2 regions of the Shewanella sp. SP1S1-7 genome follow, and region 2 is predicted to be linked to the other one. Evidence: riboswitches for the same ligand, from Rfam matches in the RefSeq annotation. Region 2 holds a riboswitch; the other holds the start of a gene.
What was found. Region 2 has a riboswitch for lysine ahead of Q4Q49_RS19570 (Na+/H+ antiporter NhaC family protein). Riboswitches for the same ligand answer to the same signal wherever they lie in the genome.

Region 1 (16,290 bases), on a different contig from region 2:
TAGCAAACACTTGTCTTTCCAGTGGCAGAGCCGCGATCAACATCAGCTCGATTTGCAGTTAGTGGCGTTAGATGCACTGACTAAGCCAAAAACCTTAGTGAAAGAACGCAGTGATGCTTGGGTAAACCTCAATAACGATCTGCATTTCTTAAAACAGCAGTCTGCCTTTATTTGGGCGTCTGAGCGTGACGGCTTTAATCATCTGTATCTTTTTGACTTAAAAGGCAAACTCAAAACGCAATTGACTAAGGGCGAGTGGGCTGTCGATGAGTTGGAATACATAGATGAAACCGCAGGCTGGGTGTATTTCACCGGCCGTAAAGACACGCCAATCGAGAAACAGCTTTATCGCGTGCCGTTAGCGGGCGGCAAGGTTGAGCGCGTGAGCAAGCAAGCGGGGATGCACAATCCTGTTTTCGCCGATAATCAGAGCGTATATCTGGATTATTTCAACAGCTTATCTCAGCCACCGCAAATCAGTTTACACGGTGACGAGGGCCAGCAACTGGCTTGGGTCGAGCAAAATGAGGTTAAGCAAGGTCATCCTTTATATGATTATGCAGGGCTGTGGCAAATCCCTGAATTTGGTGAACTGAAAGCCGAAGATGCCCAAGTGCTACAAACTCGTTTATTCAAACCTGTTCCCTTCGATGCAAGCAAGAAATACCCTGTCGTAGTGAGGGTTTATGGTGGGCCGCACGCCCAGTTAGTGACTAATAGTTGGAGCGAGCAGGACTACTTTACCCAGTATCTGGTGCAACAAGGGTATGTGGTATTCCAATTAGATAACCGCGGCAGTGCGCACAGAGGCACTCAGTTCGAGCAGGTGATTTACCGTCATTTGGGCGAAGCTGAAGTGAATGATCAAAAAGTGGGGGTGGATTATTTACGGAGTCTGCCCTTTGTCGATGCCGATAATGTGGCGATTTACGGCCACAGTTACGGTGGTTATATGGCCTTGATGAGTTTATTTAAGGCGCCGGATTACTTTAAAGCCGCGATTTCGGGCGCACCTGTGACCGACTGGCGCTTGTATGACACGCATTATACTGAGCGTTACTTAGGTCATCCTGAAGCAAATGAAAAGGGTTATGAAGCCAGCAGCGTGTTCCCTTACGTGAAAAACTATCACGCAGGTTTGTTGATGTATCACGGTATGGCCGACGATAACGTCTTGTTTGAAAACAGTACTCGGGTGTATAAGGCGTTGCAGGATGAAGGCAAGTTATTCCAGATGATCGACTATCCGGGATCTAAACATTCGATGCGCGGCGAGAAAGTGCGTAATCACTTATACCGCTCATTAGCGGATTTCCTCCATAGACAGCTGAAAAGCGATAAGTAACAGGCATAAAAAAACCAGATCCTAAGATCTGGTTTTTTTGTGGATTGATGTTTATCAAATCAATCCAGCTTCTCATGCGGGTGTTGCTTAGCTGGCAATTAGCCTTCTAAGTTACCGCAAAAGCGATAGCCTTCACCGTGGATAGTCGCGATGATTTCTGGCGTATCTGGCAAGCTTTCGAAATGCTTACGGATACGACGGATAGTCACGTCTACAGTACGATCGTGTGGCTTAAGTTCACGGCCAGTCATTTTCATCAGTAGATCGGCACGAGTCAAAATTTTGCCTGGATTTTCAACAAAGTGCAGCATAGCGCGGAATTCGCTACGTGGCAGTTTGTAAGATTCACCCTGTGGGCTCACTAATGAACGGCTGTTGATCTCTAAGCTCCAATCGTTGAAGCGATAGTATTCTACTGAGCTCTTTTCTTCGACTTCGGCACCAGCGCTGTTGACGCGAGTCAGAAGGTTACGAGCACGAATCGTCAATTCACGTGGATTGAACGGCTTGGTAATATAATCGTCCGCGCCAATTTCAAGTCCAAGGATTTTGTCGACTTCGTTGTCACGACCTGTCAGGAAGATTAGACCGATGTTGTTGATTTCACGTAGTTCACGCGCCAACAACAGGCCATTCTTGCCTGGCAAGTTAATGTCCATAACGACCAAGTTAATTTTGTTTTCCTGCATAGCCTTATGCATTTCTGCGCCATCATTGGCCTCAGTTACCACATACCCTTCTGCCTCGAAAATACTTCTCAGCGTGTTACGGGTAACGGCTTCATCTTCAACGATCAGAATGTGCGGATTTTGCATATTATTTACCTAAATTTTAATCAGTTTATACTAACCAATAAGAGCAACTTACTTCGGGCTCTTATATTCATAAAAGCGTTGATACTTCCTTGAACTGCTTTGTGCTCAAAAGGAAAATCTTTACGGTGACATCTATATCTGGATGTAGATTAAGTGCACGTTTAAGTGTAATACGAGAAAACGTAATCAGTACCAACTTCGATAAGCAATAGTTAGAATAAGTTCCTTAACTATTGTTTTTTTTAAATGTTTAAAAGACAAATCAAATGTAGAACACATTTTAAACAGATGCCCGGTCAGTTCACGTTACTTAAAGCGATATATGTAACAAACTGTATTGAACGATAAGCATCTTGCTCAATCTGTTTCAACTCACCAGTACGTACATTGTACTCGTTTTAGTCATTTGTTAACAAATGAAATGTTAACAAATTTTAGGTGAGTCGGGTTTTTTACCATGATATTTACTTTAGCTATTGATTAGTATAACTAATGTATTTGCGATTCCTGTGAGCCAGTTCACGCCTCTTTGGATTTTACTATCACTCTGCTACACTAGCCTGGGTTCATTTTTCGATTAGACTACCAATGGACAATACGACTCAAGATTTGTGGCAATGTTACCAAGCGCCGTTATTTTTGCTGACTCAAGCATTATCCTATGATTTTTCCTTTGCTGTTATTACCGCTCATAATCCCGCTTCAAAGCTGCTTTCTCCCAGTCAAAACCGTTTACTCGATCGCCAACTTCTCCGTGAAATTGAATTACTCGGCAGTCCCTATCGTGCTTTAGTGGGCGCGGCGCCGGATTTATCCCACATGGAAAAAAGCTGGGCCGTGTTTATCGATAGAACGATGGCGCTGCAATTGGGGAAGAAATTTAATCAATACGCGATTTATGTGGTCGAACAAGGGGAGGTGAGCTTAGTGCCATGCACCTTGGCCGGACATGATGAAGTGTGTTTAGGCAAATTTAGTGATTATGTGCAGCTGGTATACGAGTTACCCGATTTAAGCACTTAGTTGTTTTCAAAAGATTTTATTTAAATTATTCATTTGTTATGAAATTAGCATTGACTTCATTAGGGGTTTATTGCTACTTTTTTCGTCCCTTTCCCTAGGAAAGGAACAGAAGAGGAGCGTTAACTAGGTAGTCGGTCAGAGGAGCACAAACTCCAGCGATGACTGATGAGGGAGATTAACGCCGAGGCATAGATATGGTTGCTGCATGTTTATGTCGGTCGATCAGGCTGAATCCTGACGATTGTCACCTGTAATTGGTGGAGAGCTTCTGGTGACGATTGCTGTTTCCCTTCTTTTGGGGTGCGTTATCATTGAGCACCAGGCTCTTCGAACGAAGTTAGTTCGGAGTGTGATCATGTTAGTTAATCAATATTTTATTCAATCTGCGTTTATTTCTTGCCCTACGTGTTTCACGGAGGTGCGCTAATGTCCCTCGTTGTCGCAAAATTTGGTGGCACCTCAGTCGCCGACTATAACGCTATGAATCGCTGTGCCGACATAGTGTTAGCTAATCCTCATTGTCGTTTAGTCGTGGTCAGCGCATCGAGTGGCGTAACCAATCTGTTAGTGGAATTGACCCAAGAATCGATTAACGACGATGGTCGATTACAGCGATTAAAACAAATTGCCCAAATTCAATATGCGATTTTAGATAAGCTCGGTCGCCCTAACGATGTGGCCGCCGCATTAGATAAATTATTGAGTCGCATGTCAGTATTGAGTGACGCGCTCGCATCACAACGCAGCAAAGCGACCATGGATGAGTTGTTGTCCCTCGGTGAGCAATGTTCTTCGGCGTTGTTTTCGGCGGTGATCCGCGAGAAAGGTGTTAACTCTAGTGCCTTCGATGTGCGTCGAGTATTACGTACCGACAGCCATTTTGGCCGCGCGGAACCCCAGGTTGACCAGATTGCGATTTTAGCGCGTGATTATCTACAGCCACTGTTAGCGGAACAAGTGATTGTCACACAAGGCTTTATCGGTGCTGATGACGCGGGTCAAACGACCACGTTAGGTCGCGGCGGTAGTGATTATTCTGCTGCGTTGTTAGCCGAAGCGTTACGCGCCTCAGCGGTCGAGATTTGGACCGATGTAGCGGGGATTTATACAACCGATCCGCGTCTTGCGCCCAATGCTTTTCCGATTGCCGAGATCAGCTTTAATGAAGCCGCCGAGATGGCGACCTTTGGTGCCAAGGTATTGCATCCTGCGACCATTCTTCCTGCTGTCCGTCAACAAATTCAAGTGTTTGTTGGTTCAAGTAAAGAGCCTGAAAAGGGCGGGACTTGGATCCGTCATCAAGTGGAAGATGCGCCCGTATTCCGCGCTGTGGCTTTGCGCCGCGATCAAACGCTGTTAAATCTTCACAGCTTGCAAATGTTGCATGCGCAGGGCTTTTTAGCGGAAACCTTTGCGACATTGGCGCGACATAAGATCAGTGTGGATTTAATTACCACCTCAGAAGTGAACGTGTCTCTAACCCTAGATAAAACTGGTTCAGACTCTAGCGGCCAAGGTTTGTTGAGTGAGGCATTGTTGCAAGAATTATCACAGCATTGTCGGGTGCGCGTTGAAGACGGTTTGGCCTTAGTGGCGATTATCGGTAACCGTATTGCGACCACGCCGGGTATCTGTCGCCGTGTGTTTGAAGTGCTTGAGCCACATAATGTGCGGATGATTTGCCAAGGCGCCAGCCCACATAATCTGTGTGTGTTAGTAGCAGAATCGGAAGCGGCGCAAGTAGTTAAATCGCTGCATCAAAATCTGTTCGAAGGCGCTTAATATGTTGCCGACTACATCGTCTCTGCAAATCGGGGAGCTTGCCGCAGGGCAAGCCCTCACCTTGCCTATTTACCATTTTAAGCCGAGCGACGATAAGGCGACTGGCCCCAAAGTGTATATTCAGGCCAATGTCCACGGCGCTGAAGTGCAAGGTAATGCGGTGATTTATCAGTTGATGAAGCAGCTTGAACTCTGTGACATCCGCGGTGAAATCACCTTAGTGCCGCTTGCCAATCCCCTTGGGATCAACCAAAAAAGTGGTGAGTTTACCCTCGGCCGATTTGACCCTATTACGGGGTCGAACTGGAATCGTGAGTATTTGAATCATGCTATCGATTTGCCGACTTGGTATAGCGAACATGCCAAGCTCAGTGATAGCGAGCTGATCCAAGCTTATCGCAGTACTTTGGTTGAAGCTTGTCAGCAAAAGTTGCGTCACGAATGGGGCATTACTACTGGCCATAGGCTTGCGGTTAATCTGCAGATTATGGCCCACGGCGCGGATATAGTGCTCGATCTACATACGGGTCCTAAATCCTGTAAGCATTTGTATTGTCCTGAATATGACTTAGCTGCCGCGCAGTTTTTGTCGATCCCTTATACGCTTGTTATCCCCAACACCTTTGGTGGTGCCATGGATGAGGCGGCGTTTTGTCCTTGGTGGCAATTAAGTGATTTTGCAAAAGCGCAGGGGCGAGATTTAGCCGTTGCTGTGTCAGCGTTAACCTTGGAGTTGGCGAGCCAAGAGCGCGTCTGTCTTGAGGATGCGTTGGTTGATGCCCAAGGGATTTTGGCGTATTTAAGCCACCGCGGCGTGATCGCTGAAACCGTTGCGCCCGCTAAAATGCAGCGCTTTGGTTGTTACCTTAAGGACTATAAAAAGTATCACGCGCCAAGTTCAGGGTTAGTGGAATACCTCGCGCCTGTGGGTGAGCCACTGACTGCGGGACAGCCCTTAGTTAATTTACTGCGTATGGATTTATACGGTACGGCAGATGAGCTGAAGACGGTCAGTTTGCCGCAGGACTGCGTGCCGATTTTGCATTTTGCTTCGGCGTCTGTGCACCAAGGGACAGAGCTTTATAAAGTCATGACTCATGTGTTTGAGTTGCCGACGACATAATCGCCGATTAGAGCATAAGCATTAGCTCATAACATTCAGCTTATAAGAATGAACGAAAACAACGCCAATCCTAATCGATTGGCGTTGTTGTTTTTAAGGTGGCTATAACCACTTAAATCGATAAAACAGCGCCATTTGTAGGGCGACGAGTGAGATTAATATGCCGCAGAAGGTGGCGAAGGCCCAAGTGTTGTCGGCGCCCGGTATGCCGCCAATATTGACCCCGAGTAAGCCCGTTAAAAACCCCAATGGTAAGAAGATGGCCGACACTAAAGATAAGAAATATAAGCGCTTATTGAGCTGTTCCGATTGTTGGCTGAGTAATTCTTCCTGAGTCACATTCGCCCTATCGCGCAGGGCATCAAGATCTTCAATGGTGCGGATAAGCTTATCGTTTGTTTCCCTGAGTTTAAGTCGCTCTGAATCGTTAAACAGACTAACTTGCTCGGAAATCATTTTTGAAAAGGCTTCACGCTGGGGCGCTAAATAGCGGCGAATGGCGACGGTTTGGCGGCGCAGTTCGGCGATATCGGTGCGTAAATCTTTAACATTGCCTGAGACGACGAGCTCTTCTAAATCAGAGAGTTGTTCTTCTAACTTATCGATGAACTCGACTTTACGGTTAGTGAGTCGCTCGCAGACAGCGACGATAAAGTCGCCCGTAGTTGCAGGCCCATTTCCCTCAAGGATCAGCTCGGCGACATCTTTGACCGACTGTAACTCGCGATCGCAGGTGGATATGATCCGCTGTTTATCGGCATAAATACGCACGGCCACCATGTCTTCGGGAGCTGAATTAGGGTTGAGGTTGACGCCGCGTAACGCGAGCAATATGCCTTCGCCGGCGATAACGGCGCGGGGGCGAGTATCTTGGGCGAGTAGGGCATCACTCTCGACCTTCGGCAGGCCGCTATTGAGTATCCAGTGGCGCGCCTTTTTATTGCGATAGCGAAGGTGCAACCAGAGTAGACCATCCTGCGGATCCCATTTTTCGATCTGTTCTAAGCTTAAGGTGGAACCCGCTTGGGCGCCGCTTAGCACTAAACTGTAGATAAATCCTTCGTGCATATCGCATTCCATATAACTTTCAAAATCATACAAACAAGCTAACTGATTTTGCCGCGAAAATGAAGTGAGTACTCGTGCTTAACGGCGTGGCAACGCGCTTTATACTGCGTTTAAGGCTTTCGACAGAGCACCATTATGCCTTCAAGCCTTCGCCTTGCCTAAAGCGCGTTGAACTCCCGCTGAATGAACAGATATTTTGTACGATTGGTATTAAATCAGCTGTGCTGCGGGAGGCGAGCAACTTCGCCAAGGATAGGTTAAAATTAGCATTAGTAGGCTTAGAGCAAAGAGACAATAAAATGGAATACGAATTTCGGCGTAACAGTTTAACCGGCACTTTTCTGGCCAGCTTTAGCATGGATCATGAAGTGCTGGGGCAGTGGTTTACAGAAGAATTAGGGCCAGACTTAGCCAAAATTCAGCAAGTGTTGGGCATGATTAAAGACATTCAAACCGATAAACGCGGTGCATGGCGCCTCGTTGGTAATGATTTTACCTTAGAGTTAGAGCGTGAACAGGCGCGGGTGTTTGCGAATTCGTTAGGTTTTGAGCAAGAGTATGAGTTAGAAGAGGCTATGTCACTCTATGATGCTGAGTCTGAGGCCTATTGTGGCTTAGAGGACTTTGAGCAGGCGCTACTGAGTTGGCAGCAGTTTGTCGAGAAAGGTCTGTAATTATCCATTTAAGTCCAGTTCGATTAAAAACATAAAGGCAATCATGGGATTGCCTTTATTGTTTGCGCGATACCTCGCTAAACTCAGGGATTACTGATTAAGGTAGCGTACCGCCATTTCGGTTCTCGACTTGGCATTAGCTTTACGCAGTAGGTTTTTCACATGCACTTTGACTGTGCCTTCACTAATGTGTAAATGCTCTGAAATCATCCGATTACTTAAGCCTTCCGCCAGTTGCTCAAGAATTTGTAGCTCCCTTGGCGTCAAGCTCGAAATCCATTCTTGCTCATCGGTCGCATCTTTTAGCTCGTAGAGGTATTCCTCCACTTCATCGCTGATAACTCTGTGGCCAAGCATGGCATTTTTGAGTTTTTCGAGCAGTAAATCGGGCTCAGTATCTTTGAGTAAATAGCCGTCGGCTCCTGCGCGTAATAAACGGATCACATCCTGTTTGGCATCGGAAACTGTGAGTATCACTATGCGCGAGGTGACGCCCTCTTGGCGCATGGCATTGAGGGTATCTAGGCCTGTCATGCCTTTCATATTCAGATCGAGCAAAATAATGTCGGGTTCATCGGTGGCGACGGCGGTTAATGCGTCTAAACCGCCACCAGCTTCACCAAAAAGGCTGAAATCAGGATCTGAGGCAATGAGCTGGCAGATGCCTTTGCGTAACAGGGGATGGTCATCGACCACAAGTACGGAATAAGGTTTACCCATTTGAAGGCTCCTGTTGAGAGGGGAAAATAAGTGTTACTCGAGTGCCACTTGAACCTTTGCTTTGCTGTGCAAGGTCGAATGAATGGTTAGGCTTGAGTGCATCGTCTTGTTTATTGCATCCTTGCTCAATCGTGGTGGTCGCTGCGTTAAATCGGCTTATTTCATTATTGCTAAATACGACTTTACCTGAAAGTTTGCTGGCTCGCTCATGCATAATCCCTATGCCAAAGTGTTGATCTCGTTCTTTTAAGTGTCCAATACCTATGCCGTTATCACAAACATCAATATTGACCATGCCTTTATCATCTTTATAGCAATGGATATTGATGAGGCTGGCCTCGGCGTGTTTGATGGCGTTTAGAGTCGCTTCTCGCGTGATCTGCAGTATGTGAATATGCTGCTTTGCCTCTAACCATTGTGGTGCAAGTTTATAGTTTAAGGTGATCTTGATATTCGTCTTGGCTCTGAGCTGCTCGAGCATAGCCTCTAGGGCACTTTTTAGATCAGGTTCTTTAATTGTGAGTCTAAAGGTAGACAGCAATTCCCTGAGTTGCACATAGGCTGTGCTCACGCCTTCGTTGATTTCGGTTAATTGCGCCTCAACGATCGGGCTGCGGCAACTGCAATCTAAGTTTTTGCGTAATAAGCTAATTTGGATTTTGAGGAAGGACAGCACTTGCCCTAAAGAGTCGTGTAGCTCCCGCGCGATCACGCCGCGTTCCTCCATTAGCGCCAGTTGTTGTCTTTGCTCCGTGGCATTATGGATTACGATTGAGCGGGTCAACATAATCGCGAAATTATTAAATAGCGCGATATTCGGTGTTTGGTCGGCAATTAACTCTAAATAGCCTAAATTAGCCTGCTCAAATTGCAGTGGGAAACGGGTACTCTCTTGAGTCATATCTGGCCAGCCGCCATCGGCCTCAATCACTTCAAGTTCTTGCTCTGGATACTGGATAATGAGCCTAAGGTAGTCGAGTGACTCATAGCCTTTTAACTGATTTAGTGCCGCTTTGAGCGCTTTGTAATCGAGCTTATTTGCGTTTAATGTCAGTAGGTTATCGTATAAAAATGCCAGCTCATTGTTGGCCCGAGTGAGTGCTAAGGTTTTCTCTGCCACCTGCGACTCTAAATCGCCATAAAGCATGGCGAGTTCCTTGGCGGTTTTTTGCAGGGCATGGGTGAGCGCTGTAAGTTCGATATATTCGGTTTCGGGCATTTCGATTTCAAAATTGCCTTTAGAAATAGTATTCGCCGATTCCATAAGCTTTTGCAGTGGGATTACCACTTTCTTCTTAGTAAAACGCACCGCCACAAAGGCGATAATGAGCATGACGCTTAAGCCTAATATTTGGCTGGCGGCGAGGAGCCTGAGTTTAAAGGCGGCGTGGTGCTCCATCTCCAATACCAGTAAATCTATGGTGTCGACAAAGTCCTTAAGTGACGCCACATAGTCGCGGGAGTTTTCCTGCTCTATGTAGTATTTCATCACCAGCCATTTATCGATCACGAGCTGATATTGATCGGCAATCTTACGTGGACTAAACCAACTATCTGAAGGCTTTAAGGTATCGGAATAGAGGGTGTTTTCGAATTCGATTATTTTATCGAGCGCAGCATCACTGCCAGAGTTGGCGTAAAACATCAATCGATAGCTTTGCATCCGCAAAGAACCCGAGGCGTTAATCGCCTTAGCGTCGCCCAAGCTGTAAGACAAATTGATGATAGCAAAGGTTGATAAACTGCTAGAAAGCAGAATGAGTACTAACATTAATCCTAAGATTTTTGAGGTTAGACTGCCTCGTTTCATTAATCCGCTATTCATTTTAATGGCCGCTGTTATGGCACTTTGCAGTGGTTTTTACATTAGAAAATAATGTAATACATTAACAAAAGTATAGAAGTGTGAACAACAACACCTTTACATTTTGATCTAGCGCAAACTTCGACCTAGATACCCCCTAAGAGGTATATGTTTAGCGGGATTAACTCACTAAGTTTGACCATGGAGATGTCGTGATTTACAACAATAATGCAACACGGAGATGAGATGATGAAGAAGATGACAGGTAAGTCCTTTGCACTAAGTGCACTGGTTGCCGCCAGCTTCATGGCGGCGGGCGCAATGGCGAGTGATAAAACTGAGCCTCGCAACGAAGTTTATAAAGACAAATTTGCTAATCAATACGCTAGCTGGCATGACACAGATAAAAGCACTGAGAATACCGATGTGTTAGCCTCGGACCCGAGCTTAGTCGTGCTGTGGGCAGGTTATGGTTTTGCGAAAGATTACAACGCACCACGTGGCCACATGTATGCCATTACGGATGTGCGTAACACTCTGCGTACTGGCGCACCTACCAACGCGGAAGATGGCCCAATGCCTATGGCTTGTTGGAGTTGTAAGAGCCCAGATGTGCCGCGTTTGATTGAAGAACAAGGCGAAGATGGTTACTTCAAAGGCAAATGGGCAAAAGGCGGCCCAGAAGTGGTGAACACCATAGGCTGCGGTGACTGCCATGAAAAAGGCACGCCAAAACTGCGTATCTCTCGCCCCTTTGCTGAACGTGGTATGGAAGCATTAGGCACACCTTTTGCCAAAGCGTCTAAAAAAGACAAGCAATCAATGGTCTGTGGTCAGTGTCACGTTGAATACTATTTCGAGAAAAAAGAAGGCAGAAAAGGTTTCGTTAAATTCCCTTGGGATATGGGCACAACCGTTGAGCAAATGGAAACCTATTACGACGGTATTGAGTTCTCCGACTGGACGCATGCGCTGTCTAAAACCCCTATGTTAAAAGCGCAGCACCCTGGTTATGAAACTTGGAAACTCGGTGTTCATGGTAAGAACGATGTGAGCTGTGTTGATTGTCACATGCCAAAAGTGACTAACGACAAAGGCCGTAAGTACACAGATCATAAAGTGGGTAACCCATTTGATCGTTTTGAAGAAACCTGCGCGACGTGCCACAGCCAAAGTAAAGAGTTCTTAGTCGGCTTGACCAACGAACGTAAAGCGAAAGTAAAAGAGCTTAAAGGCCGCGCCGAAGCACAACTGGTGAAAGCGCACTTTGAAGCCGCAGCCGCTTGGAAAGCGGGTGCAACTGAAGCGGAAATGAAGCCTATTCAAACCGATATTCGTCATTCACAATGGCGTTGGGACTATGCGATTGCTTCACACGGCGCTGCTGCTCACGCTCCTGAAGAAGTCTTACGTATTTTAGGTACCGCAGTAGATAAAGCGGCTGATGCGCGGGTTAAATTAGCGCAACTGTTGGCGAAAAAAGGCATCACAGATCCTGTCGCTATCCCTGATATTTCGACTAAAGCTAAGGCACAAGCCGCTTTAGGTATGGACATGGAAAAAATGAATGCTGAGAAAGAAGCATTTAAGAAGGACATGTTACCTAAGTGGGATGAAGAAGCGAAAAAACGCGAAGCCACTTATAAATAGTGTTTAACAAATCGTTTTTAACCTGAGCTAACCCCTCATGTAAGCAAAAGCCCTCGCTGACTCAGCGAGGGCTTTTTTATGGGAGTGAATGTCAACGTCATGCCTGAACCAAGGGCTGTTTACTTCATTAGAGCCAAGGAATGAATTGCTATTTGATCAGTTTTAATAATGCCCTAAAGCGCTCGCCTTGGGCTTGATGTTGTAATTCAAATAATAGCGATTCCACGTTAGTTAATAAGGCGCCTCTGGCCGTCATCATCTGAATACCCAGTTGTTTATTATCGGCACTGCGTGATGAGACGCCATCTGCGACGAGATGCACCGAATATTGCTGTCCTATAAGGTCACAACAGGTTTGATAAACACACACATGGGTTTCAATGCCCGCCAGTATGACGTGTTTACGATTTGTCTTAGTGAGTGCCTGCGCAAACTCTTCACAGTGCCAACCGCTAAAATGTTGCTTGGCAATGGGGGAGCCGCTTTTCTCTAGCAAGGTTTGAAGCTCAGGACTGGTTGCTCCGAGCTTATCGGGTAGCTGTTCTAACCAGAGTATGGGTATTTCAAATAATTGTGCACCTTGAATTAAGGTCTGTAGTTGTTGGTGCAGCTTGTCACTGTTATCCATGATTTGTGCAAGTTTTCCCTGCACATCGACGATAACGAGAACACATTCTTCAGGTTTTAACATCGGGCCTTCCTTCTGCGCTTGATGATTGTCTTAGTGATGATCTTCGCTTTTGTTTAAGAGCTTGTACTGTGATGCTCAGATTTCATCTCGATTTACGCTTTTCCAGTAAACCTCAATTTAACCTTGTTACCAATAGGCCTAAGGTCGAATAGCGACTGCACTTAAGCTGCTCACTAAAAGAGTGCGTTGCACTTGTTTGTGCTCGATTATGGTGCATTTTTAACCTTTAAAAATAATTTAATTTATTTAAATCCTATATTAATCAGCGAGTTAAAGTTTTGGCCTAATGATTGAATTACCTTTGATACAAGTTAATAACAATCGCGTTTTTTTGGAGGTCAGGATGAAACTAGTCAGCGCTATCATCAAGCCGTTTAAGTTGGATGATGTCCGTGAAGCTATCGCCGGAATAGGTATTGAAGGCATGACGGTGACCGAAGTTAAAGGTTTTGGCCGTCAAAAAGGGCACACAGAGTTGTATCGTGGCGCCGAGTATCAGGTGGATTTTTTGCCAAAAGTAAAACTAGAAATTGCCACTAAGGCTGAAAATCTTGACATGTTAATTGAGGCCATCACCACTGCGGCTCATACGGGGAAAATTGGCGACGGTAAGATCTTCGTCGTCGACTTAGAACATGCTATCCGTATCCGTACGGGTGAACTCGATACAGAAGCGCTATAAGGGGCTGATAATGGAAGAATTAACAAAACTAGGTGGCACAGTCACTGAACTACGCTTTGCACTCGATACCTTTTACTTTTTGATCTCAGGTGCTTTGGTAATGTGGATGGCAGCGGGATTTGCCATGTTAGAAGCGGGCTTAGTTCGCTCTAAAAACACCACTGAAATTTTAACTAAGAACGTGGTGTTGTACGCGATTGCCTGTGTGATGTACCTATTGGTTGGCTACAACATTATGTATGTCGATAACACTGAAGGAGGCTGGTTGCCATCGATTGGTACCTTAATCGGTTCTCAATCATCGGATGCGAGCCATGCATTAGAATCTGACTTCTTCTTCCAAGTGGTGTTTGTGGCAACTGCGATGTCAATTGTCTCTGGCGCCGTGGCGGAACGGATGAAGTTATGGGCTTTCCTGTTCTTCTCTGTGGTAATGACTGCGGTTATCTATCCAGTGGAAGGGTATTGGACTTGGGGCCAAGGTTTTATCGCAAAACTGGGCTTTGTGGACTTTGCGGGTAGCGGTATTGTGCACATGACTGGTGCGACTGCAGCGATTGCGGGGGTATTATTGCTCGGTGCACGTAAGGGAAAATATGGCCCTAACGGTCAAGTGAATCCTATCCCAGGATCTAACTTGCCAATGGCAACCTTAGGTATGTTTATTCTGTGGATGGGCTGGTTTGGCTTCAACGGTGGCTCGCAATTAATGGTGTCGGATGCGGCGAATGCGAGCTCAGTGGCAAAAGTGTTCGTTAATACTAATACTGCGGCTGCATTTGGTGCTATCTCTGCGCTTATCGTATGTAAGATGATTTGGGGTAAAGCGGATTTAACCATGATACTCAACGGTATTCTGGCGGGTTTAGTGGCGATTACGGCAGATCCGCTATCACCTTCACTGTTAATGGCGGGCGTGATTGGTGTGGTTGCTGGTGGTTTAGTGGTGTTCTCTATTGTGGGCTTAGATCGCATTAAGATCGATGATCCAGTGGGCGCGATTTCAGTACACGGCGTGGCGGGTTTCCTTGGGTTAATGTGTGTGCCATTATCCAACGCTGATGCGACCATTACTGGGCAGTTGACCGGTGCAGCCTTCATCTTTACTTGGGTATTCTGTTCATCCTTTGTGGTTTGGTATGCGATTAAGAAAACCATGGGGATCCGTGTGACTGAGGAAGAAGAATACAATGGTATGGATGCGTCTGATTGTGGTATCGATGCTTACCCAGAGTTTGTTACGGTTAAAAATGCTGGTTAAGTAAACTGGCGAATTAATTGTGATTCAACTTGATGCCTAGTGTGGAACGAGGGATAGTAAAGCAGAGCTTAGGCTCTGCTTTTTTTATGGATCATCGCAATGGTTGAAGCTCAAGTAGTTTAATGGGGAAGGCATAAGTCGGTTGCCGCGCATTACTGCTTCCTTGCAGCATTATTTACCTGCACCATTTACTGCACGAATAAAGGAGTGAACTATGAGCTTAAATGCCACAGCAGTCGGTCAATTTACGCGACTCAGTCTTATCGTCATTGCTGGCTTGATATCAGTCTCTGCCTTAGCAGGAGAAGTCATCGTTAATCGATCGAGTGAGCCAGTTGATGCCTTTGCTGTGCGCGATCAAGTGCTCAAGGATTTTGAGTGGCAGGAGTCGCTTCGTCGTCAACAGCAGATCCAAATTCTGCAGGCTTTACCCTTAGGTTGTATTACTGTGATGAAGCCCTATCGCTATTTTACCTGTGGGGAGCATAACTATCGGCCATACCATTACCAGCAGCGTGAGCTATACATAGAGGTTGTTCAACCTTCGCAGTAACTAACGTGTTAAATCACTTATAGTTATTTTTTAACGATAGCGATTGTCATTTTTTGTAACCATTTTATGTCGTCTTTTTCGCCATTTGTAATAAGCTCAAATAGGAGCTAATGGTGTGGGAGGACATATGTCAAAACTATTCCGAGCCGTATACCTGAGTGCCATCATGGGCACTGTACTCAGTCAGTTGGTTGCCTGTAGCTCGACGACCATCGCGCCTGATCCGTCTGATCTTGAGTCGCTACTTGCCGATTCACTGTTTACCCCTGTCGCCGATATTCCTTCCGTTGCGGATATTTTTTATCTGCCGCCTGAGGTGGTAACAGATGTAAAGCGTAGCTATGACAAATATACTTTTTCCCATAATAACGCCATGTTAGCCAACGAATGGTTAGCCAGTTATATCAATGCCAGCCAAACCAATAGCGCTAAAATTGATTTTCGCTACCAAGATAACCTGACCCAAATTGCCCGTGAAACCTACGCCCAAAGGGCAGGGAATTGCATGTCCTTAGTGGTCATGACTTCTGCGCTGGCGGATATATTGAATGTGGGCGCTGAGTATCAAGATATCGCTATTGAACCCATATGGGACAAGCAAGGGGATTTCTATTTAATCAATGGTCATGTGAACTTACGCTTACTTCCGCCCGAGAATTTACATTCAGTCTATGTGTCATCCGCAGCAATCTTAGTGGACTTCATGCCCGAGCGCGCCCTAAGAGGGTATGGTAAGACCCGAGTGAATAAGCAAACCTTGATCAGCATGTTTTACAATAACATGGCGGCAGAGTCTTTAGTGAATGGCGATTTAGATAGGGCCTATGCCCTCATCAAAGCGGGTTTAAATGTCGGCCAGTTTGTCCCCTCACTCAATACGCTCGCCATTATTTATCGGCATAAAGGGGATGAGAAACGAGCCGAACAAGTGTATCGCTATGCGCTTAAGTTTGAGGCGAAAAATTTAACCACGCTTTATAACTTAGCTTTGATTTTAGGGGATCAGGGCCGGCTTGATGAATGGGCTGAAATCAATAAAGTGCTTGAATTAGCAAGGATACGTAATCCTTATTATTACTATGATATGGCGCAGCAAGCC
Region 2 (16,290 bases):
GTGTGCCAGGTGTCATCATCCCAAGTAATGGTGCCGATGTCCGTACTATGCATGAAGGTAAGTCAGGTATTACTGAACGCCAAGCTATTCGCGCTAAGTACAAAGTGACATTAGCGGCCCCAGTTAAAGTCGATGATATATCAACGAAAACAGATCACTATGCGCCAACAGGTGCTGCCGCCGCAGTCGCCGCCCCAGGCTGGTGTACAACACTTACTGTAAAGGATGTTGATGGCAATATCTTTAGTATCAAAGATAACTTCAACTACTCAGATCCGCTGGTGTTTGATGCCAAGAAACCGCTGGTCTATGCCAGTGCCTATCTGCACGCCTATGACAATGGCAGCTTAGTGGGCCGCCCAGGTAACCGTACTAACTATTACTATGGTTACAACACCGACGGCACTAAGAATATCTGTCACTTACTGACGGATATCAGCGCAGTGAATGCTAACTATGTCTACTCTGCCCGCGTGACATTCAGTACCGCAGGTTGGATGGAATATGATGGCAATCAACGTTATCAAAGTAATGGCAGCCTAAGAGCGACAGGTTATGACGGTTCTATGGGCGTATCCTTTACCGCCTACTCAGACGTCGTTAACCCAGTCACGGCTCAAAAAGTCTCTGGCTTCGAACGTCGTGAGATAGTGAGCGCTAACAGCTGTACCACTTGTCATAACGATGCCACTGCATTCCACAAAAATGGGGCCTTCGATGACGGCGGTAATGGTTGTATTGCTTGCCATGACAACGGCATGGCACGGACATCAGCCGCCTTAGGCGCAGGTTTTGGTCCTATGGTTCACAGCTGGCACTGGGGTAATGGCGCTAAAGTCGGTGAAATGAAAGCGGATGGAACTCAAGCGAATGCGGCTAACGGTGCAGGTGCGATTGAAGCCTCTACTAGCTGCGTTGCCTGTCACGAAAAAGCGATTGATTTAGATAACATTCCTAATCAATACATTTTGGAACCCGGCAGCAAGATGACCAGCCCTGTATCTGCAAACTGCTATGCCTGCCATACGATTGATTCTGCGAAAGCGCATATGGTGAGCAACGGTGGTGAGATCAGCGTTCCTAGCGTGGCAGATTGGTTTAAACAACCAACGACTGAATCCTGTGCAGTATGTCATAACACAGGTAGAAGCTCTGGTATTGATAAATACCACAAGTTTACTCGCTAATTAATCATTTCATCATCGCATGATTAAATAGTCAGTAAAAAGCGGTACCGATTTTCCCTGCAAGGAAATCGCCAAAGGAGTCTCAGCAACACGGGACTCCTTTTTATTTAGATACAGCCCCATAACAAGCCATTTTCAGTCCCATTTAAGTTACTAACGTTACAGTCCTAAAAAAACAACAATTCAAAGGAAGTCACTCAATTATGCGTAAACGTTTTATTGCCATCGCCATCGGCGCCACACTCACCGCCGGATTTATGGCAGGTTGTAGCAACACAGAAAGCAAAGCCCCTAACGCCATGTCGGTACAAGTCCAAAACCCCTTGTTTCAAGTCAGTAATCTGCAATATCAAGCGCCCGACTTTAGCCTCATCAAGAATGAGCATTTTACGCCTGCCCTAGAGCAAGGCATGGCCGAGCACTATCAAGAAATCCTCGCGATTGCGAATAATCCCGCAGCGGCGACCTTCGATAACACGATTGTGGCTATGGAGAAAAGTGGCGCTCTGCTCAGCCGTGCATCGAGTGTGTTTTATAATCTAGCGGGTTCGAACAGCAATCCAGAGCTGCGAAAAATTCAAGGTGAAATGGCGCCCAAAATGGCGGCCCACTCGGACAATATCAACTTAAATCCAGCGCTATTTGCCCGCATCGAAGCCATTTATAACGATCGCGCTAACCTAGGGTTAACCCCAGAAGCCGTGCGTTTGGTTGAGGTCTATCATCAACGCTTTATCATGGCGGGCGCAAAACTCACCGACGAACAGAAAGTGAAGATCCGTGCTCTTAACGAAGAACAGTCAACACTGACCAACGAGTTCTCCCAACGTTTACTGCGCTTAACCAAAGAAATCGCCGTGGTCGTGGAGTCTAAGGATGAGCTTGCAGGATTAACTGACAGCGAAATCACTTCGGCCGCAAACGATGCTAAAGCGGCGGGTCACGATGGCAAGTATCTGATCAACATCACCAACACCACTCGCCAGCCCGTATTGGCGTCACTGGAAAACCGTGAACTGCGCCAACGCATTTGGGAAGCCTCTGCTAACCGTGGCTTAAGTGGTGAAAACGAAACCGCATCTTTAGTGTCTCGTTTAGCGCAACTGCGCGCTGAGCGCGCCGCGCTATTAGGTTATGAAAACTGGGCGAGTTATCGCCTAGCGCCGCAAATGGCCAAAACGCCAGAAGCGGTTTACAGCATGTTTGGCTCTATGGTGCCAGCCGTAGTCGCTAATACAGAGAAAGAAGCGGCCGATATTCAAGCTATGATCGACAAGACTGGCGGCAAATTTGAACTGGCGCCATGGGACTGGGAATTCTACGCCGAGAAAGTCCGCCAAGAAAAATACGCCCTCGATGCCAATAGCATTAGACCATATTTTGAGTTTAACCGCGTCCTCGAAGATGGCGTGTTCTACACCCTCAAAGAACTCTATGGCGTCACCCTAAAACCTCGCCCAGATTTACCGGTTTATCATCCCGATGTGAAAGCCTACGAAATGTTTGATGCCGATGGCTCAAGCATGGCCATTTTCTACGCCGACTATTTTGCCCGTGAAGGTAAACGTGGCGGCGCTTGGATGAGTTCGTTTGTAGGCCAATCCTTCCTCGAAGGCACTAAGCCTGTCGTGGTTAACGTGATGAACATTAAGAAGGCACCAGAGGGTCAACCGACCTTCGTCAGCTACAACGAAGTCACCACTATGTTCCACGAAATGGGCCACGGCACCCACGGCATGTTCTCCAAAGTGACTTACCCAAGTCTGGCAGGCACTTCGGTTTCCCGTGACTTTGTAGAATTCCCATCAACCTTCGAAGAAGACTGGGCGGCCCATCCCAAAGTGTTGGCCAACTACGCTAAACACTATGAAACGGGCAAACCCATTCCCGATGAACTGCTGCAAAAACTGTTGAAATCAGGCAGCTTTAACCAAGGTTTCGATACGTTAGAATATATGGCTGCGGCGCTCGTAGACATGGAATGGCATTCATTAAGCCCAGATGCACAGTTGCAAGATGTCGCCACCTTTGAAGCCAATGCACTGAAAAAGCACGGCTTAAACATCAGCGCCGTGCCGCCACGCTATAAATCGACCTACTTTGCCCACGCCTTCCCCGGTGGTTACTCGGCAAGTTATTACGCGTATATGTGGAGTGAGATTTTAGCGGCGGATGCCTTTGCCTATGTGCAAACCCAAGGCGGGCTCAATCGTGAAATCGGCATGAAATACCGCAGAACCATTCGTGAAGTGGGCAACAGTATTGCGCCAATGGAAGCCTACAAAAACTTCCGTGGACAAGAGCCTACGACACAAGGATTACTTAAACGCCGCGGGCTAGACCAAACACTTTAAGCTGCAAAAAACCTAAGCGGCAAGTAGCCTAAGTTAAGTACTGATAGCCTTAATGTGATTAGGTTAAAGATAGAGATAGAGCGTTAACCAAAAAAATCAGCCAGCATAATGCTGGCTGATTTATTTTGACTTATTCGCAGTAAACCTTTGCCGTGCAAAGTTTCAATTAGCGTTTAGCTAATTGCGCCTTTAGATTTGATTTTTAGCACTATGATGCTAACCACAAACACCACACTACAGGCCACTAAACCTGCGACGACTGACTCAGTAAATCCAAGTACGACATAACCCGTTAAGCTAATAAACGCCGCAATCAATGCATACGGTAGCTGAGTGACGACATGGTCGATATGGTGACAACTCGCGCCCGTAGACGACAAAATCGTGGTATCGGAAATCGGTGAACAGTGATCGCCAAATACCGCGCCCGCCAGCACAGAGGCAAGCATAGGTAACATCATGCCAGTGTGACTTCCCATCGCCATATCCGCAGCAATCGGCAACATGATACCGAACGTGCCCCAGCTAGTACCGGTTGAGAACGCAGTAATACCCGCTAACACAAACATAAGCGCTGGCAAAAACGCGAACGGAATATTGCCCGTCGCGAGACTCGCCATAAACTTACCAGTTTCGAGCTGGCCAATCACGCCTGCGATAGTCCAAGCAAATAACAGGATATAAATCGCTGGCAGCATAGAGCGAGCGCCCTGCACTATGCCTTTGACTATCATTGATTTCTCAACGCCTTGGACTAAATTCAATATCAGCGAAATCGCTAAACCGATTAATGCACCAAAGAAAAGGGATGAACTGACATCGGTTTTCTCAAACGCTGAAATAATATTAAATTCAATCCCTTCAGCGGCAAGTACTTGAGCGCCACTGTTGATCATAAAATACAGGGTCGCAAATACCAGCACAGTAATTGGCAGGAATAAGCCTAAGATCTTACCGGTTTCGGCTTCGGGTAAATCCGCATTCGCCCCTGGCGGTAATCCCTTTGACTCATCGTATAAATTACCACGTTGGGCATTGAGTTCATGCTCGCGCATTGGCCCAACATCTAATCCCATAAAAACTACGAAAAGTAATAATAACAAAGAGAAGATTGCGTAGAAATTCATTGGGATCATTTGAATAAAAATACTCAAATGACCCGTATCAGCAAAACCGTGGGCCGTTAATATTCCACCAATAAGCGCAATAATATAGGCGCCCCAACTTGATACAGGAGAAATAACGCACACAGGAGCGGCAGTCGAATCTAATAAATAAGCTAACTTAGCGCGGGAAATATAATAACGGTCGGTAACAGGTCTAGCGACCGAACCTACGACTAAGCTATTGAAATAGTCGTCAATAAAAACCACACACCCTAAAAACATGGTTAATAGTTTAGCGTCACGTTTATTACGTATATGTAAACGCGCCCAATCGGCAAAAGCCCGCGCGCTGCCACTGACAGTAATTAACGCTGTGATCATTCCCAGTACAATTAAGAAACCGAGAATATATAAGTTCCACGAATTAAGGCCTTCGCCCGTCCAAAAAAGTCCTTTAACGCCATTAAATACAAATTCACCCGTCGCTACAGGTGAAAATTGATTGAGCAATAAAGCACCAATTAAAATCCCTAACCCCAAAGAAAGCAGTACACGGCGAGTTAAGATCGCCAACACAATAGCCACCGCAGGCGGCAGCAAGGAAAGTGCCGAATCGGCATAATTCATAACAGTCATTGATTATTATCTTCGTTAAATACGAATGGAGGGCGACTGAACTGGTGGGGAAAGGCAATAGATACCCAAGGTCACCTGTCCTATCAGTAGCGCTCCATAGTAACTATTTCCAATATCCGTATCGGAAAATACTATGGCAGTGTTGCACCTATTAGGTACAACCCCAGCAGTTGATCGTGATAAATCGAACCACTTCGGCACCAAATCCTTTCGCAATCGATCAACGGAATCACCCTACTGATCACTACTAATATTTGGCGCGCCTCTACTTCTAAGAACGCCCGTACCCGAGCGTGAGGCACATAAAAACATAAGCGGCTTAGCAGATGCTAGCGCAAAGCCACTTAATGTGACCTAGATCACAGATTAAATCAACCGAGACTTGTGATCAGCTCAGGAACCGCCTCAAATAAGTCCGCAACTAAGCCATAATCGGCAACTTGGAAAATAGGCGCTTCCGCGTCTTTGTTAATAGCAACGATAACTTTTGCGTCTTTCATGCCCGCTAAATGTTGAATCGCGCCAGAAATCCCCACGGCAATATACAAGTTAGGCGCAACGATTTTACCGGTTTGACCGACTTGTAAATCGTTAGGCACAAAGCCAGCGTCAACTGCCGCGCGTGATGCGCCAACCGCAGCACCGAGCTTGTCAGCAAGCTGCTCTAACATGCCGAAGTTTTCACCACTGCCCATACCACGGCCGCCAGAAACAATAATGCCAGCATTACCTAACTCTGGACGGGCTGATACCGTCAAAGATTGAGAAACAAACTGAGTTCTCGCTTCAAACACTTTATCGAGTGTCGTCACAGCCGCGCTGTTACCTTCTGGTGCAGCATCAAAGGCACTGGCGCGTACTGTCATCACTTTGATGGCATCATGGCTTTGCACTGTCGCTAAGGCGTTACCCGCATACACAGGGCGCACAAAAGTGTCAGCATTGACGACGGTAATGACTTCAGATATTTGCGCAACATCTAATAATGCTGCCACACGCGGAAGCGTGTCCTTACCTAAGCTCGAAGCAGAAGCCAGAATGTGGCCATAGTTTGGCGCTAAGTCCACCAGCAATTTGGCAAAATTTTCCGCTAAATGCGCTTCATACACGCTAGCATCGGCAACGAGCACTTGGCTAACGCCTTGTAGTGCTTGTGCAGCTTGGACAACCGCGCCACATTGGTGACCCACAACCAGTACATGCACTTCATCGCCAATAGCGCGGGCGGCAGTGACGATTTTTGCCGTATCGAGTTTCAGTGCGGCATTATCATGTTCAGCTAATACTAAAATGGCCATTTAGATCACCTTCGCTTCATTTTTTAACTTTTCAACTAGCTCAGCTACCGACGCTACCATGATGCCTGCTTTACGTTCTGCTGGCGGAGTGACCTTCACAACCGTTTGGTGACTCTTTAATGTCACGCCTAAGTCGGCCACAGTAAAGACTTCTAATGGCTTACGCTTGGCTTTCATAATGTTAGGCAGTGAAGCATAACGAGGTTCGTTCAAACGTAGATCGGCAGTCACAACTGCAGGCAGCGGCATAAGTAAAGTTTGCATACCACCGTCAACTTCGCGAGCGACTTGCACAGATTGGCCTTCCAATTTGATTTCAGAAGCAAAGGTCGCCTGTGGCATATCCATCAGCGCCGCGAACATTTGACCAGTTTGATTGTTATCGCCATCGATAGATTGCTTACCAAAAATCACCAGTTCAGCTTGTTCTTTGTCTTGTACCGCTTTGAGCAATTTGGCGATAGATACTGGCACCAGTTCTTCTTCAGTATCGATATGAATCGCACGGTCTGCGCCTAATGCGAGCGCGGTACGTAATTGTTCTTGCACGGCTTTATTACCAATACTGACAACAACCACTTCAGTAGCGCTACCCGCTTCTTTTAAACGAACCGCTTCTTCTACTGCGATTTCACAAAAAGGGTTCAACGCCATTTTTAGGTTTGCAGTGTCAACACTTGTATTGTCAGCTTTGACCCTGACCTTCACATTGGCATCAACAACGCGCTTAACGGGCACCAATACTTTCATAGGGTTTCCTTCCTACACTTTCATGTACATGGACAAAACATTGGTTAATACCAATGCAGGATAGAGCAACTTTACGTCCTGTTAACGTTAACGTCAACCAAAGTCAAACGCCTGTTTGCATTTTTTAATCCGCGCAACGGCTACTTTTTTGGACACTTATTTGAGTAAATAAGAAAAGTTCAAAATATAAATAATATTTAATTTACTTAAAACGCATAATTTTATTTGATTCGAGCTATATTAGTTTCTATCATTTAGGTGTTGTTCACCATTATCCTGTATTAAAAATTAGAGTGGGACGAAAATAGATATGAGCGAATTTTTAGAGATATTAACTCACGGCCGTCGTTTTAAAGCAGCAGTTAAAGAACTTAGCGTTGAAGAGTTACGTGATTTAGCCGACAAATTAGATAAAATTTTAGTAGAACGCGAGTCTATGGCTGAGGAAGAAGAACAAGCCATGGCAGCTCGTAATGCTAAGATTGAAGAAATCCGTCAACAAATGGAAGCCGTTGGTTTATCAATTGATGACTTAGGTGGCGTAGCTGTTAAAGCAACCGCGAAAAAACGCGCTCCTCGTCCAGCTAAATACCAAATCGAAGTTGACGGTGAAATGGTTCAGTGGACTGGCCAAGGCCGTATGCCAACCGTATTTAAGAACGAGATCAACAAAGGTCGTTCTATGGAAGATTTCTTAATCTAATCCAATTCGGTGTGGCGGTTCGAGTAACCAACACCCATTTGCATAAAAGCTCGCATTCATTGCGGGCTTTTTTATATCCATTATTGGCTGCAATCTAAAACGACAAGCGTAAATCCCACACCTCATCCCTGCTCAAATTGCGTTACAATTCAACCTTAGTATTTACATCTGCTTTCAGTTACTCTTTATTCACCCTCACTCGATTGAATAAAATAATGCAGATAAACAATAAGATAATTATAAGCTGCAGCATAATCGCTAGCTTAGTCTCACAGACCACATATGCCCAAATCAATACAGGGACAACCTCCAATAAACTCACGGCTTTTACCCATGCTGAATTAATCATTGCGCCGGGTAAGCGTTTAAGTGATGCCACTTTATTGGTTGAAAATAATCGAATTAAAGCCATTATTGAGCACGGTGACATTCCCGCTGGCGCATTTAAAATCGATTTGAGTGGTTATACTATTTACCCTGGATTTATCGATCCTTTCACCGATTATGGGATTGAGTTCGAATATCCAAAACTTGGGCTCACTCGTCCTGTCTATGATATTAAACGTATCGGTGGCAATGCAGACAATGGTGCAATTCATTCTGAAAAAGAATGGTTTAATTACGTTTATCCCAATAAAGAACGCGCTAAAGAGTGGATCAATAATGGCTTTACGAGTGTGCAAAGTAGCAAACTCGACGGAATCTTCCGAGGGACGGGTGTTAGCCTGTCATTAGCAGACAAAACCGCCAACGAAGTGATTTATCGTGCCCGCAGTCAACCTTTTATGGCATTTGATAAAGGCTCATCTGAACAAGATTATCCCTCATCATTAATGGGCAGTATTGCACTTATTAGACAAACCTTTGCCGACGCCAATTGGTATAACCAAAATAAAAACAAATCGGCCAATGGTGCAATAAACAATCAAGTCGAATTTAATATCGCCTTTGAGCGCTTAGATAATTTAGCCGATAAGCAAATTATCATTGAAACCAGAAATCTCAACGATCAATTGCGCGCCGCCCATTTACTCAAAGAACATAAACTGTCAGCCAATCTACTCGGTAATGGTCAAGAATACTCGCGCATCAATGAGTTAAAGGCGCTGAACTACCCGTTAATCTTGCCTTTAAACTATCCGCAGGCGCCTGATGTCGGGACAGATGATGCCGATCGCGAAGTGTCACTGGCGGATTTAAGACAGTGGGAACGTGCGCCAACCAATCCAGCAGAAGTTGCCAAAGCGGGTATTCCCTTCGCGCTAACGCAGTTTGGTATTAAGACCGATGCTTTTTGGCCGCGCCTGCGCCAAGCCATTACTCAAGGTTTAACTGAAGAGCAAGCCTTAGCCGCACTGACCACCCAAGCCGCCGAGATGACGGGCACCGCCGATTTTACCGGCAAACTAGCACCCGGTTACATGGCAGACTTTGTAGTCACTAAGGGCAATATTTTTAAAGAGGGCCAGATCTACAGTGTTTGGTTGCAAGGTCAGGAGCAAAGTCTTCGCTCACTGCCCCAAGCACGATTACTGGGCGATTATCAATTAAGCCTCAATAACCTCACACTGGATTTATCACTGCAAGATGTGAGTAAAGGGGATAAACCCAAAATCCAAGGTAGCTTAAGCAGTGGCGAGCAAAGTATCGCGCTCACCCAACTTAAGTTAGATGACGACGGTCGATTAAGCTTTACTGCCGATTTGAGCGCCGCTGGCATCAATGGCCTTAGCCGCTTTACGCTGTGGATGGCCGATGACGGTATTCAGGGCCGCATGGTCGATGCCAAGAGTCGCACCACAAATGTTGCCGGTATTGCGATAGCGCAAACTGCAGCGGTTGATAATGCTACTCAAGATGACCATCAAGCGCCCAAGGATAAAGCTAACACAAGTCTAGTGAGTCACCTCACCTTCCCTAACGTTGCTTATGGACTGAGCGAAGCACCTAAGGTCGAGAAGCTGCACATCAAAAATGCCACCCTGTGGACCTCGGATAAGCAAGGCATTCTCGAACATGCTGATCTCTTGATGGCCAATGGCCGCATCGAAAAAATTGGCCAGCAACTCAGTACGCCTTCTGGTTATCAAGTCCTAGATGCAACAGGTAAACATCTTACTGCGGGCATTATTGATGAACACTCGCATATCGCCATTAATGGTGGCACCAACGAAGGCACGGATGCCGTAACCTCTGAGGTACGGATTGGTGATGTGATTAATCCCGACGATATTTCACTCTATCGCGCCTTAGCGGGCGGCGTCACCAGCGCACAAATACTCCACGGCAGCGCCAATCCTATTGGCGGCCAATCGCAACTGATCAAAATGAAATGGGGCGAAACGGCCGAGCAACTTAAATTTGCTAACGCGCCCGCCAGTATCAAGTTCGCGCTTGGTGAAAACGTTAAGCAGAGCAACTGGGGAGAGAAATTTGTACAACGCTTCCCGCAAACGCGTATGGGAGTCAAAGCCTTATTTGAAGAGACCTTCGATGCCGCCATCGCCTATGAGAATGCGTTAAAAGCCTATGATGACCTGCGCTCCAGCGATAAGAAAAAAACCGTCGCACCGCGCCCAAGTTATCGCCTGCAGGCGGTGGCCGAAGTATTAAATCAGCAACGTGATGTGCACATTCATTCTTACGTGCAGTCAGAAATCCTGATGTTTATCCGCCTAGCCGAGGCCTATCGCTTTAAAGTGCAAACCTTTACCCATGTGCTCGAAGGTTACAAAGTAGCGAGTGAACTGGCCGCCCATGGCGCTGGCGCCTCGACCTTTGCCGATTGGTGGGCCTATAAGTTTGAGGTGTACGACGCGATTCCGCAAAACGCTTGCCTGATGCAAAACAAAGGCGTGACCACCAGCATAAACTCAGACGACTATGAAATGCAGCGCAGACTCAACCAAGAAGCGGCTAAGTCTATGATGTATTGCAATATGTCGAAGGAAGATGCTTGGAACATGGTCACCATCAATCCAGCCAAGCAATTAAGAGTCGATGAATTTGTGGGTTCACTCACCCCAGGAAAAATGGCCGATATCGTGCTGTGGAACGCAGAGCCATTGTCGATTTACGCCAAAGTGACGCAGGCATGGGTTGAAGGAAAACGCTATTTTGACCGCGATCAAGACCAAGTCGCCCAGCAAGCAGTAGTCAACGAGCGCGCCGCACTTATCCAAAAAATTCTCAGCAGTGATGATCAAGCCAAAGCGGGTGAAAAAGTCACGCCACTTAACGAGCCACAGTGGCACTGCGACACCCACTATCAGGCATGGGGCCACACTCATGGGGGAGCCAAATAATGCAACATTCATCTAAACCCGTTTTGTTTGCGGCGCTACTGGGCGCGATTTGCACCACGCTGACCCCAGCGATAGCAAGCGATATCGTGCCAACACCTAAACAAAGCCGCAGCGTACTGATAAAAAACGCCACAGTGCACACAGTCAGTCAAGGCGTGCTCAGCAACACTGATGTCTTGATTGAAAATGGCAAGATCACGGCCGTTGGGCCTCAACTGACCAGCCAAATCAACAGTGCAACCGCAAAAACCAATGACACTCAAGTCGTCGATGCCAGCGGTAAACATTTGTATCCGGGCTTAATCGCCCTAGACACCAGCTTAGGTTTGGTCGAAATTGAAATGAGCCGCCCCACGGTTGATAACGCCGAGGTGGGTTATATCAACCCGCAGATCAGCACAGCCACGGCTTACAATCCAGATTCTGAGCTCATCCCGACCATACGTTTCAACGGTATTACCCACGCGCAAATCGTCCCGAGCGGCGATGGTATTGCTGGGCAATCGGTACTGGTGAATCTTGATGCGTGGACGATTGAGGATGCGCTGACCCTCAGTGCTGGGCAGTTCCATGTCTATTGGCCGCAAATCAAACGCATGCCAGAAGATGAAAAAAAGAAAGCCAAAGCCATCGAGAAAAATCAGCAGGCGATCGACCAGCTCAATATCGCCTTTGAAGATGGCTATCGCTATTTCTTAAGTGATAAAGCCAAGGGCAAAGATAAAACCAAGGATGAAGACCCACAGTCTGCAACCAACAACCTGCGCTGGCAGGCCATGTTGCCGCTATACCAAGGTAAAGCGACACTGTTTGCCCATGCCGACACTGTTGGCCAAATTGAGCAAGTGATTGCCTTGACGAAAAAATACCAATTCAAATTGGTGATTGTCGGCGGATACGATGCATGGCGATTGGCCTCAAGCCTGAGGGAAGTTAAGGCTGGGGTCATTTATCCTCATACCTTGAGTTTGCCTAAGCGTAAAGATGAACCAGTAGATTTGCCCTTTAAAATCCCCTCCTTGCTCGCCAATGCAGGAATCCCCTTCGCCCTTGGGTTCTCATCGGACTGGAATAGCCGTAACTTACCCTATGCAGCAGGTTATAGCGCCGCCTATGGTTTAACGCCTGAGCAAGCGCTTAAGTCCATCACCTTAGATGCCGCAGAACTGTTAGGTGTCGAGGATTTAGGGGCGATTGCAGTGGGATACCAAGGCAGTGTTGTATTGTCCGAGGGGGACATTCTCGACCCTATGACCAATAAGATAGAGGCTATCTGGATTGAAGGACGGCAGATAGATCTGAATAATCGCCATCAGCAGCTTTATCAAAAGTACCTTAAGCGGTAGAATTTACTCAGATAATAATATCGCATCGGCGCAGCCTACCAAGGCTGCGCAGTTTTCCCCTCAATCTCAGGTCAAACCATGAAAATTATCCTCTCAAGTGCATTAGTGCTACTGCTCAGTGCCTGTGCAAGCGACTACAGTTTTAACAGTAATTTGGACGGTGAGGCGATCAATGACTATTTCAAGGCATCCGATGTCACCCTCTATGAAGGCGATAACTTGCCAAAAGGTCATTACGAATTAAAAGGTTTGGTCCAAGGGGAATCCTGTCAGGCCGATGTCAACAGCGTACCTGCGTCATTAGCCGATGCCAGAACCGAAGCCCGCCGTAACGCCGCAGATAAAGGCGCTAACGGCATTATCATCAAACAATGTGTGATGTTAGATGAAGCCGCCCAAGGTTGTATCAGCCGCGCCCTGTGCGTCGGCCAAGCAGTTAAAACGGCTACCGCAGAGTAAGTCCCACGCTGAGTAAACAAACTGCTCGCGATTCGATGATCTGAGATTGCCCGTATCAACCGCTTCATGGCTAACGCTGCATAATTAGCGCTCAAAGATGGGCCTTAATGATGAGCTTAGGCGGTTGTTATATTTATCTTTTTAGGTAATTTTTTGCATGACATTTACCAACCAAATTGTCGCAGTAGCGACATGCCGCACGCCGTATAAACAAAAGTTTGGCATTCCAAGACAACCCGGACTCGTTGAGGCACGCGGCTATGTCGAACTTGAACCCCATGTCAATCATATCGATGCGGTGCGTGGCATAGAGCAATATTCCCATCTCTGGTTGCTGTTTTGCTTCCATGAAAATCTTGCCCAAGGTTGGAAAACCACAGTCAGGCCGCCGCGATTAGGCGGCAATGAAAAACTCGGCGTATTCGCCACTCGCTCCACTTTTCGCCCTAATGGCATAGGCCAGTCTGTGGTGAAACTGCACGGCGTAGTGCAACGCAAGGGCAAAGTGTGCCTCGAGATTTCCGGTATGGATCTGGTCGATGGCACGCCAATTATCGATATTAAGCCTTACATTCCTTTCTCGGATTCGATTACCGATGCTGTCGGCGGCATTGCTCAAGACGCCCCTAAACTGATTTCAGTGGTGTATTCCGATAATGCCGAGGCACAAATTGAGCGTTACGCCCAGCAGGAAACCTACACAGATTTAGCCGTACTTATCCGCGGAGTCTTGGGGCAAGATCCGCGCCCCGCCTATAAAAAAGCCAAAGACGATCCTAAGTTATATCAAGTCGCCCTCTATGATTTAGATGTGTTCTGGCAAATGGCGGCCGATGATAATGACCAAGAATACATCTTAGTATTAGAACTCAAACCGGGGAAATGTGGCTAAATGTCTGCGCCAACGCCTAGATCAGAGCCGGCATCTTTGCCTGATTATCAAAGCCAGCATAAAAAGCGTATCTCATGGATGCCGTGGCTGTATTTTTCTTTAAAAGAGAAACATTTAGTCTGGGCAAAACCTTGGCAGGATGAGATCCAAGCAAAGCTTTGTGCCCTCGAAACGGTCAACATCGGCGAGCACTGTTTTATCGCCCCCGAAGCGCAGTTATTCGCCGAACCCAATCGTGATATCCGCATGGGTAATCGCTGCATGATCGCCGCCGACTGTTTTTTACACGGGCCCATCACGCTAGGGGATGAAGTGGCGATTAATCATGGTTGCTCCTTCGATGGCGGTAGAGTCGGTATTCAGATTGGCAGCCAGACCCGCATCGCTAATAATGTCACTATTTATGCCTTCAACCATGGCATGGCGCCAGATACGCCCATCTATCAACAAGCTGCCAACTCCAAAGGCATTCTTATAGGTAAAGATGTGTGGATTGGCGCTCAGGCCGGCATAGTCGATGGTGTGACCATTGGCGATCACGCTGTGGTGGGTATGGGCAGCATAGTAACTAAAGATGTGCCCGACTGGGCGATAGTGGCAGGCAACCCCGCCAAAGTGATTGGCGATAGGCGCGATAAAAGCTAAATCGGCTGGTACAAATCGCCGATAAAATCGCTTTCCTTTGCCTCAGTAATCTTCTCAAAAATGCTATTTGTCTCCCAGCTAGTTGAATTTAACCTAAATACGTAGGTGACATCATCAAAGCAGGTGATAAAATGGCGACCATTCAACTCAAATTTGGACATCGGTAATGCGCGTCAGCAAGTACCTGCTATCAACACAGAAAGAAACTCCTGCCAACGCAGAAGTCATTAGTCATCAATTAATGTTACGTGCGGGCATGATCCGTCGTAATGCGTCGGGCCTTTATAGCTATCTCCCCACGGGCTTACGCGTACTGCGTAAAGTCGAAGCCATTGTTCGTGAAGAAATGAACAAAGCCGGTGCAATTGAAATTCTAATGCCTATGGTGCAACCGGCAGACTTGTGGGTAGAAACAGGTCGTTGGGAAAAGTTTGGTCCCGAGCTGCTGCGCTTTAAAGATCGCCACAATCGCGACTTCGTACTGGGCCCAACCCACGAAGAAGTGATCACTGACCTGATCCGTAAAGAAGTCAGCTCATACAAGCAATTACCGCTGAACCTTTACCAAATCCAAACCAAATTCCGTGACGAAGTTCGTCCACGTTTTGGCATGATGCGCTCACGCGAATTCTTGATGAAAGACGCCTACTCTTTCCACCTTGACGTCGATACCATGAATGAAACCTATGAGGCCATGTACAACGCCTACAGCAACATTCTAACGCGCATGGGCTTAGCCTTCCGTCCAGTATTAGCTGACACAGGTTCTATCGGTGGCAGCATGTCACACGAGTTCCACGTTCTGGCACAAAGCGGTGAAGATTTAATTGCTTACTCAACGGGCAGCGATTACGCGGCTAACATTGAGAAAGCTGAATCACCTATGCCAACTGAACCACGCGGCGCAGCCACTGAAGCATTGCGTTTAGTCGATACCCCAAATGCAAAAACCATTGCTGAATTGGTTGAGCAGTTTGATCTGGATATCACCAAAACTGTCAAAACCTTGATCGTTAAAGGTGCGACCGAAGCTGCTCCGCTAGTGGCGTTGATTGTTCGCGGTGACCATGAACTCAACGAAGTCAAAGCCGACAAGTTAGACTTAGTGGCATCACCAGTAGAAATGGCGCCAGAAGCGCTGATCCGTGACGCCATCGGCGCAGGTCCAGGTTCACTTGGCCCTATCGGTCTTAAAATCCCTATCGTTATCGATCACAGCGTTAGCGTCATGAGCAATTTTGCCGCCGGTGCTAACGTTGATGATAAACATTATTTTGGTATCAACTGGGAACGCGATCTGCCGACAGCGCAAGTTGCCGACATCCGTAACGTAGTCGAAGGCGAGCCAACACCTGATGGTTCAGGCACTTATGCTATGGCACGCGGTATCGAAGTGGGCCATATTTTCCAACTGGGCACTAACTATTCTAAATCGATGAACGCGACTGTACTTGACGAAAATGGCAAGTCACAGGTGCTACTGATGGGTTGTTACGGTGTCGGCGTGAGCCGTATTGTGGCAGCAGCCATCGAACAAAACTTCGATGACCGTGGCATCATTTGGCCAGAGGCGATTGCGCCATTTAGCGTGGGCATTCTGCCAATGAAC

Region 1: another riboswitch for lysine. It lies ahead of lysC (lysine-sensitive aspartokinase 3); the one in region 2 lies ahead of Q4Q49_RS19570 (Na+/H+ antiporter NhaC family protein).

The regions. Positions count from the first base shown of each region.
Region 1 covers NZ_JAUOEU010000003.1:4,124-20,413, forward strand. Annotated here, with positions in the region: gene Q4Q49_RS03315 (S9 family peptidase) at 1-1,345, shown strand, start outside; gene arcA (two-component system response regulator ArcA) at 1,444-2,160, opposite strand; gene Q4Q49_RS03325 (DUF3293 domain-containing protein) at 2,749-3,183, shown strand; lysine riboswitch at 3,285-3,459, shown strand; gene lysC (lysine-sensitive aspartokinase 3) at 3,610-4,965, shown strand; gene Q4Q49_RS03335 (M14 family metallopeptidase) at 4,967-6,088, shown strand; gene Q4Q49_RS03340 (zinc transporter ZntB) at 6,191-7,156, opposite strand; gene Q4Q49_RS03345 (YacL family protein) at 7,456-7,830, shown strand; gene Q4Q49_RS03350 (response regulator) at 7,921-8,550, opposite strand; gene narQ (nitrate/nitrite two-component system sensor histidine kinase NarQ) at 8,543-10,375, opposite strand; gene nrfA (ammonia-forming nitrite reductase cytochrome c552 subunit) at 10,601-12,004, shown strand; gene Q4Q49_RS03365 (hydrolase) at 12,153-12,695, opposite strand; gene Q4Q49_RS03370 (P-II family nitrogen regulator) at 13,039-13,377, shown strand; gene Q4Q49_RS03375 (ammonium transporter) at 13,388-14,638, shown strand; gene Q4Q49_RS03380 (hypothetical protein) at 14,853-15,191, shown strand; gene Q4Q49_RS03385 (hypothetical protein) at 15,319-16,290, shown strand, end outside.
Region 2 covers NZ_JAUOEU010000035.1:6,172-22,461, forward strand. Annotated here, with positions in the region: gene Q4Q49_RS19560 (multiheme c-type cytochrome) at 1-1,187, shown strand, start outside; gene Q4Q49_RS19565 (M3 family metallopeptidase) at 1,391-3,541, shown strand; gene Q4Q49_RS19570 (Na+/H+ antiporter NhaC family protein) at 3,715-5,283, opposite strand; lysine riboswitch at 5,363-5,559, opposite strand; gene Q4Q49_RS19575 (FAD-binding protein) at 5,655-6,581, opposite strand; gene Q4Q49_RS19580 (electron transfer flavoprotein subunit beta/FixA family protein) at 6,582-7,331, opposite strand; gene Q4Q49_RS19585 (H-NS family nucleoid-associated regulatory protein) at 7,642-8,034, shown strand; gene Q4Q49_RS19590 (amidohydrolase family protein) at 8,250-11,339, shown strand; gene Q4Q49_RS19595 (amidohydrolase family protein) at 11,339-12,685, shown strand; gene rcsF (Rcs stress response system protein RcsF) at 12,764-13,144, shown strand; gene tsaA (tRNA (N6-threonylcarbamoyladenosine(37)-N6)-methyltransferase TrmO) at 13,302-14,036, shown strand; gene Q4Q49_RS19610 (acyltransferase) at 14,037-14,681, shown strand; gene Q4Q49_RS19615 (proline--tRNA ligase) at 14,848-16,290, shown strand, end outside.